Regions from separate parts of the Olsenella kribbiana genome, predicted to be linked through region 2. Evidence: predicted binding sites of a transcription regulator. Region 2 holds the regulator's gene; the other holds the start of a gene.
The links. The regulator NrdR, encoded in region 2, represses ribonucleotide reductase genes. The targets are predictions, from matches to a motif close to AAACACNATATATNGTGTTT.
Positions count from the first base shown of each region.

Region 1: a site for NrdR is predicted at 1,714-1,733, ahead of nrdD (anaerobic ribonucleoside-triphosphate reductase). Genes of this name have one in related genera too.

Region 1 covers NZ_JAZGJP010000002.1:176,130-180,555, forward strand. The annotation lists gene nrdD (anaerobic ribonucleoside-triphosphate reductase) at 1-1,539, opposite strand, end outside; gene VXJ24_RS02365 (hypothetical protein) at 2,877-3,215, shown strand; gene VXJ24_RS02370 (2-isopropylmalate synthase) at 3,897-4,426, shown strand, end outside.
Region 2 covers NZ_JAZGJP010000001.1:196,684-201,109, forward strand. The annotation lists gene VXJ24_RS00905 (NCS2 family permease) at 1-1,149, opposite strand, end outside; gene dut (dUTP diphosphatase) at 1,245-1,691, opposite strand; gene nrdR (transcriptional regulator NrdR) at 1,688-2,137, opposite strand; gene VXJ24_RS00920 (LysM peptidoglycan-binding domain-containing protein) at 2,257-2,670, opposite strand; gene lexA (transcriptional repressor LexA) at 2,858-3,508, shown strand; gene VXJ24_RS00930 (heparan-alpha-glucosaminide N-acetyltransferase) at 3,513-4,262, shown strand; gene hflX (GTPase HflX) at 4,288-4,426, opposite strand, start outside.

The DNA.
Region 1 (4,426 bases), on a different contig from region 2:
CTTGTCGATCTTCTCGCCCTTGTCGAGGCGTGCAAGAGCTCCGTACTGCCAGAGGATCGGGGCTGCGTCGGACGTCGTGCCGAGCAGGCGATCGTGGCGGCAGCGCAGGGCCTTGTGGCAGAGCTCGAGGCGCTCGTCGAAAATCTTCCAGAACTCGTCCATGTTGCCATTGGAGGAAAGGGCGACATCGGGCAGGTTGATCGTCACGACGCCCTGGTTGAAGCGGCCGTAGTACTTCGGCTTGCCCGGCTCGTAGTTCTTTGCCTTTGCGACATTGTCGTAGCCGTTGCCGGAGCGGTCAGGCGTCAGGAAGGAGCGGCAGCCCATGCAGGTGTACACGTCGCCGTGGCCCTCGGTCTCGCCCTTGGAGAGCTTGTACTCGCGCATCTTCTTCTCGGAGATGTAGTCAGGCACCATGCGCTTGGCCGTGCACTTGGCAGCAAGCTTCGTGAGGTAGAAATAGGGATCGTCCGGATGGATGTTGTCCTCTTCGAGCACATAGATGAGCTTCGGGAAGGCCGGCGTGATCCAGACGCCCTTCTCGTTCTTCACGCCCTGGTAGCGCTGGCGCAGCATCTCCTCGATGCACATGGCGAGGTCGTGCTTCTCCTGCTCGCTCTGTGCCTCGTTGAGGTACATGAACACCGTGATGAACGGCGCCTGGCCGTTTGTCGTCATCAGCGTCACGACCTGGTACTGGATGGTCTGGATGCCGCGGGCGATCTCGTCGCGCAGACGCTTCTCGACCATCTCGTGGATCTTGTCCTCAGAAGGGTGCGCATCGATCGCATCGAGCTCTGCTGCGACCTGGCGGCGGATCTTCTTCCTCGAGACATCGACGAACTTTGAGAGATGGTAGAGGGAGATGGACTGGCCGCCGTACTGGCAGGAGGCCACCTGGGCGATGATCTGCGTCGCGATGTTGCAGGCCGTCGAGAACGAATGCGGCTTCTCGATGAGGGTGCCGGAGATGACGGTACCGTTCTGGAGCATATCGTCGAGGTTCACGAGGTCGCAGTTGTGCATGTGCTGCGCATAGTAGTCCGCGTCATGGAAGTGGATGATGCCTTCCTGGTGGGCACGCACGACATCGGGCGGAAGCAGCATGCGGCAGGCCAGGTCCTTCGAGACCTCGCCGGCCATGTAGTCGCGCTGGACGGAGACGACGGTCGGGTTCTTGTTCGAGTTCTCCTGCTTGACTTCCTCGTTGTTGCACTCGATGAGGGACAGGATCTTGTCGTCTGTCGTGTTCTTCTGGCGCTTCAGAGACTGGACATAGCGGTAGATGATGTACTTGCGGGCTACCTCGTAACGGTCCAGTGCCATGATCTCATCCTCGACCATGTCCTGGATCTCCTCGACCGAGACCGTGTGTCCTGCTGCCTCGCAGCGGTCGCGCACATTCTCGGCGGCGTAGACGATCTGGCGGTCGGTCAGACGCTCGTCTTCGGCTGCCTCGCGGTTCGCGCCCCTGATCGCGTTCTCGATCTTCGAGATATCGAAGGAAACTTCAGATCCGTTGCGCTTGATAATCTTCATTTCCGCTCTCCTTGATGGTTGTCGCCAGCGCCTTGCCCGCCGGCCTTTCGCGTAGCTGTCTTCTGGGTGCAATGCGAGAGGCGTCTGCGTTGGTGCATATCAGCTGTGGCTACCACAGCCTCTTGCGCTGCATGATGTACTATGCCACAACTCATGGTGGTCTGCAGCGCTGAAATATACAAGATATTGTTGAAAGAGTGTCGAAGACCTGTCGACAACATGTAGAAAAGCGACTCCGGCGCAGGTAGCAAAACTGCGCCCGGGAAAGCATTTTCGCACGGTTGGCCAAAGGATTTTTTCGGCAGACGCAAAAGCACACAAAGCGTTCGATAGCGTCGCATTTCTGCCAGAAATCTGGCGGCACCGCACAGGCCGCTGACGTGTGCGTATGCCTCTGGTGCATGGAACGGAGGCAGAACAGACCTCGAGTGCATGGATGAAGGGGCTGTGATGCCAGAAAGAGTGCGAGACAGCTTCAGGACGCGGCCGTTCCGCACCGCGCGGGGAATGAAGCCGGCACGGTCTGGAACGGCAAACTGTGCGGGTGTGCAGGGACAATGCTTTGTCGTTCTCCTGGAGCAGGTACACGAAGGCTCCGATGGTTCCCCATGGACCATTTCTTTGCAATGAGAGGGCTGCATACGATTGGTCGGGAAGCCAGTTTCAGCACGCTATGAGCAATGGCCTTTGCAGGGATGCATGGGTGGGGGTTCCATCGTTGAACAAGGGTAGTCTTTATATCGTAGCCAAGCTGCATCTGTATCATGGGCATCCCTGATTATGCGTTATGCTCGGACATCGAAGAAACCGGCAGGAGAGTTCAGCATGGTGAATTCGGTATGGTTCCAATTCATGGTGAGATCCAAGCCATGAGAATCGAGACCGATGGAGGTATGCAGGAGCGTTCTTCTGTGGCATAGGTATTTTGGTGGTTGGTTTCCGCTGCCTCCAAGTGCCGGGGCCTATCCCCGGCTTCTTCTGTCTCCAGGGGCTGTTTCATGGCAAGAGGGCAGAGCATCTTTGCGGACGAAAGCGGGGATATGGGAGGAGTATCTCGCACTGCCTGCTGACGCCTGTCTTCCATGACCAGGCGAATGATATTCGCGAGCAGGTCATGCGCTACGAGCAGGCGCTTTCTAGGGCAGGTCTTCCCAACATTCCCTTCCGCTCAGAGCCGCTGCTGAATGGTCATGGCACCTATGAGGGCCTGGAGCCATCGCAAAGGAAACAACTACTGTGGTCTTTCAACGTGCTGGTCCAGCGCCTGCCGATTAGCTACGCTACCTTTTTTCTATCGTCGCAGCGAGTACCCGAATCCAGAGGGCCTCTCGAGGCGCATGGAGCGCGACATCGAAACTTTCATGTCGGACAGCCTGGATTTCTTTCAGACCTTCGACGATATGAAGGTCTGCTACGACGGTGGACAGAGCATCGTGGAGCGTGCTCTGTACGGAGCAGCGGGAGGCATTTTGTCCCGCAATGTCGTCGTGCGTCGAAAGACTGCCATGAGCGTCTATCGGCTGGAGCAGGTAGCTGACTACCTGTGCACCATTGAGCTTGCTGCCGTTAAATATGCTGTCCACGAGGAGTGTGAGACGTACAGCAAGTTCTTTGGCGGCGTGGGTGCCTTCAAGCGCAACTGGCTGAAGCAAGCCCGCCGTAAGCGCATGAACTAGCAGCCTGAGCGACAGCCTCCAGAGCGGCTGGCGTATCCATCGATAGGCTCTGGAAAATCAGGCGTGCCTGCATGCAGTGATGTCCCTGCGCTATGCCACCCAGACAGATATGGTCCGTATGCAAGCAGGCGGGGAAGGCCACAACGAAGGCATTCGACGAATGTGAAGGCGCTGTGGCGCCCCGCATCTTCCACGACCGCTCCCGGATTCAGGAAGCGCACAGGGCAGGGCTAGCTTTCAGGCATGATGGCGGCTGCATCTATATTTAGAAGAAGCGGTCAGAGAGGTAGCTGAAAGCTTGCTTGGGTGCTTTGTTTCCGTTTCGCTACGTAACAGATTCAGAGCCTGTCCAAGCTGTTTCGAGTGTGTCATCCTGCTACCAACGCACCGGGAGGTGCCAAGTCCAAGGGAGTATCCAGAGTGTCTCAGATTAAGACATACATTGGTTCTGAAGCTGCGCAGAGCGTAGCCATCAGCTCCATTGCGGTACTCCTACTAGCGAGCGCGCGCTAGGCGTATAGACATATACAGCCAGCGCGTTAGATCCTGTCTTCCTAGAAAGCTAGGCATCGGCGCTCGCACACACCACCCTTACATAGAACTCTCTGCGACGCCTGCCAGGTTTCCTGGGCCAGGCGTTTTGTGTATCAATGTGCATCCGCACACGAGAGGAGCCATCCTATGACCCGCAAGATTGCAATCTTCGACACCACCCTCCGCGACGGCGAGCAGTCCCCCGGCGCATCCATGAACACGGAAGAGAAGCTTGTGATTGCCCAGGAGCTCATCCGCATGCATGTCGATGTCATCGAGGCCGGCTTCCCGATTTCGAGTCCGGGCGACTTCAAGTCCGTACAGGAGATCGGCCGCCTCGCAGGCGATGACTGCGTCGTATGCGGCCTCACGCGCGCTGTCAACAAGGATATCGACCGTGCCGCAGAGGCCCTGAAGACCGCCAAGCGCCCCCGCATCCACACCGGCCTCGGCGTCTCGCCGCAGCACCTCGCAGAGAAGCTCCGCATCACGGAGGACGAGTGCATCGAGCGTGCCATCCACTGCGTCAAGTATGCAAAGCAGTATGTGGACGACGTCGAGTTCTATGCAGAGGATGCTGGCCGTGCCGACCAGGACTTCCTGATCCGTGTCATCCAGGCAGCAGTCGATGCCGGCGCCACGGTCGTGAACATTCCGGATACGACGGGCTACAACAT
Region 2 (4,426 bases):
GAATGCCGGGAAGGCATCCGTGATCTTCGTCCAGTCGATGTCGACGACGTCGCCCATCATGAGGTAGCCGACGACCACGAGGGCGCCGCAGGTTGCAGCGGAGCTCACGATGGTGATGATCGGTGCGAAGAAGGCAGCGATGATGAAGAAGATGCCGGTGAAGACCGAGGTCAAGCCGGAGCGGCCACCATCAGCTGCGCCCGAGGAAGATTCGACGAATGTCGTGATGGAGGAAGCGCCGCAGAAGCCGCCCACAGCAGCAGCTGCGGAGTCGACGACCAGAATCTGCTTGATGTCCTCGACAGAGCCATCGTCGTTCAGGAAGTCGCCCTGCTTGGCGACTGCCATGGCAGTGCCCATCGTGTCGAAGAAGTCGGACATCATGAGCGAGAAGGCATAGACAAGAAGGATGGGCGTCGTTATGACTTTCGCAATGCCCATGACACCATTGGCATCGGTCTGGAACGGAGCGCCGAAGCTCGAGAAGTCGAGAGCGGAAACGACGCCGTTAGGAGCAGCCGTGACGCCCAGAGGGATGCCGGCGATGACAGCGATGATGATGCCGATGAGAAGGGAGCCCGGCACCTCCATCGTATAAAGGATGACCGTGGCGATGATGGAGATGAGGCCGACGATGAAGGTCGGGCTCGTCACCTCGCCGAGGCTCACCATCGTGGACTCACTGGCGACGATGATGCCGCCGTCCTTGAGGCCGATCATTGCGATGAAAAGGCCAAGGCCGACGGAGATGGCATGGCGAAGAGGCACAGGGATTGCATCCATGACAGCCTCGCGCAGGCCACAGAGAACGAGGACGAGGATCGCGATGCCCTCGATGAAGATGACTGCCATGGAGGCATGCCAGTCTCCGCCATCAAGAGCGGTGAGCGAAAAGGCAACAATTGCGTTGATGCCCATGCCGGAAGCGCAGGCAAGCGGGCGGTTTGCGAAGACGCCCATGAGAATCGTCATGATGCCGGCGCCGATGCACGTTGCCGTGACAGCAGCATTGGCAGGCACGCCTGCGATGACCATGAGCGCGGGGTTGACGGCGATGATGTAGGCCATCGCCAGGAACGTTGTAAGGCCGGCACGTGCTTCCTGGCCGACAGACGTTCCACGCTCCTTGAGCTTGAAGAATTGCTCCATCCTTGAGGTCCTTTCCTATTTGAAAAACCTTGCAGGGAAAGCATGCGGCGCCCGGCTCGGAAACGGGCGCTGCATGCCGATCGACGACGCCCCTCTCAGGCGCCGGAAGATCCGAATCCGCCCACTCCGCGGTCTGTCTCATCAAGCGAATCGACTTCCATGAGGCTGACGCGGGGGACTTTCTGTATGACAAGCTGGGCTATGCGCTCGCCCTTCGTGATATGAATCTCTCTTTCAGGGTCGAGATTGATGGCGCAGACCTTGAGCTCGCCACGGTAATGGGCATCGATGAGGCCTGGCGTGTTTGCCATCGACAGGCCCTCACGAAGCGCGAGACCGCTTCTAGGCTGCACGAAGCCTGCATAGCCATCAGGAATGGCGATGGCGAGGCCTGTACTCACAAGACGGCGCTCGAACGGCTTAAGGACCACATCTTCGGCGGAACGCAGATCGAGACCAGCATCACCCTCATAGGCGTAGCTTGGCAGTTCCACTTCTTCGTCAAGGCGCTTTATCGGCAGGATGATATGGTCTTCGCTCATTTGCTCAGGCTCCTCAGCTCTTCGTTGAACTCATCGATATCTTTGAAGTCGCGATAGACGGAAGCGAAGCGCACATAGGCAACCTTGTCGAGGTTCACGAGGCGCTTGAGCACCATGTCGCCAATCTCTTTCGAGCTCACTTCGGAGACGCCGGAATCACGAAGCTCCGATTCCATATCGTCGATAAGCGAATCGAGCTTCGATATAGGTATGTTCCTCTTGACGGTTGCGGCAACAAGGCCGCGCATGAGCTTCTGGCGGTTGAATGTCTCCTTGGTGCCATCCTTCTTGAGGACAGTAAGCGGAGTCTCCTCTCGCCTTTCATAGGTCGTGAACCTGTAGCCGCACTGGATGCACTCACGCCTGCGGCGAATGGCATCGTTGTTTTCAGAGGGCCTCGAATCTACTACCTTCGATTCTTCGCACCCGCACTTTGGACAGCGCATGAATCCCCCTTGTGCTCTTCAACAGAAAGAACATATCACATAAAGCGGGGTCCGCGCTGTCCGTATTTAAATTTGAGTCGAAATGTAATACAGCAATTCGTCGTGCAGACGGTCGCAGCTTATGCCTGAGCAGCAGAAACGGTAAGCGTCTGGCCCGGCTGGAGGAAAGAGGAATCTAGGTCGTTCTCGTCCTGGAGCCAGTGTACCATCTGGTCGGTGCTCATGCCTTCAGCACCATGTGCCGCAGCAATGCTCCAGAGCGTATCCTGGTCCTTCACTGTATAGCTCTCCGTTTCGATGGAAGCCTCTGCCTGGCGAAGCCTTGCATTCTGGAGTGCGTCTCCTGCATACCAAGCGCCGAGGAAGGCAGCGGCGATCGCTCCGGCAGCCAGAACAGTGAAGACCTTGCTGCCGCGTCCAGGCTTTGCCTGTTCCTCGCGATGCGCCCTTCCCTCGTGCAGGACGAATGCGGGTGCTGGGTCCATTGCAAGTGCTGCGTTGCCATCGAACAGTGCGCTGTTTCCATCGATCATGTTGGAGCCTTTCTCTCATCGTTGCTGCTGACGTTTATAGCAATCGCCGCCGACAGCATTGCATGAGCGAACATCTGTTTTGTATACTATTGCTCGAACACTAGTACGTGTCAATAGTTATCAGAACATTTGTTTGCAGATTAATGTGAAATATCGTATGATGGAACCAGGGAAAAGGAGGACTCCCATGAAGAAGAAGCTCAGCAAGCGCCAGCAAAGCATCTACGAGTACATCTGCTCCTATAGCGCCGAGCATGGCTATCCACCCTCGGTACGCGAGATTGGCGCCGCAGTCGGTCTGGCATCGCCTTCGACCGTGCATATGCATCTCCAGGTCCTCCAGGAGCAGGGCCTCATCAAGAGGGATTCAAAGAAACCCCGTGCCATCGAGGTCGTGAACAATCCTTCCGAGCACGACGAGGGCCTGCATCTTGCCAAGGTCACCGAAGACCCAGACAGCAATACGATCTCGCTTCCGCTCGTCGGCCGCGTCGCTGCAGGCCAGCCGATTCTGGCTGAGCAGAATGTTGAAGAGCGCCTCAATCTGCCAACCAGCATCGTCGGCGATGCATCATCTTTCGTCCTGCGCGTTCATGGCGAGTCCATGATCAATGCCGGCATCTTCGACGGTGACTACATCGTCGTGAAGGAAGAGCACGATGCACATGACGGCGAGATCGTCGTCGCGCTTATCGACGATTCTGCAACCGTGAAGACGTTCTACCGCGAAGATGGCCGTATCCGCCTCCAGCCGGAGAACGACACGATGGAGCCGATCTACGCCGAGAACCCGCGCATCCTGGGTCGTGTGACGGCACTCATCCGCTCAATCAGCTAGCGCCGTGTCGGAATCCAGGCGTCTCCGCCTCTTCGATATCATCCGTGGCTTCTCTGTCATTTCGATGATGGGGTTTCATGTCTGTTATGACCTGACTGCTATCTTCGGCTTCAGGCTTGCATGGTTCGCGCCGCCTTTCGAGGATATCTGGCGAGACTCCATCTCCTGGACTTTCCTCTTCATCGCAGGCGTCATGTGCAGCTTCTCGAGGAACAACCTGAAGCGCGCAGGACGCTATTTGGCACTTGCTGCAGCCATCTGGACTGTCACGACCATTGCAGCTGTCGATACGCCGATAAATTTCGGCATCATTTTCTGCATGGGCGCCTGCACGCTCATCTATGCGCTCCTGCAGAAGGCAGGGCATGTTCCTGATGGATGGAAAGCTGCCATCCTTCTCTGGGTCGCCTTCTTCATCTCTTATGGACTGCCGAGAGAATCTTTCGGGTTTCCTCCCCTTGCCGTGCCGTTCCCCCGCGCCCTCTATCAGATACGTGGCCTTGCATGGCTCGGCATTCCTGGACCAGGCTTTGCCTCGGGCGACTACTATCCCGTGCTCCCCTTCCTCTTCATGTATCTCTCGGGGGCAGCGTTGGGAAAGCTCTGGAAGCGGCAGGGATATCCTGATGCCGCAAGGAAGCTTGCCTGCCCGCCACTCGAATTCGTCGGCAGGCACCCGCTTGCGTTCTATATCTTCCACCAGCCTGCAATTCTTCTCATCTGCGCAGCTGCTACCGGGACACAGCTCTTATGATGCATCCCGGCACCACGAGGCTTTCTCAGCTCTCCAGACGGTAAGGCTCGAAAGTGCCTGCAAGGCGCTCAGGAACCTTGGCAGTGGCTCTAAGCCCGCCTTCGTGGTATTCCTCATGAAGTATCTGGCATCTCTCATGGAGCATGCTCATGAGGATGCCCTTT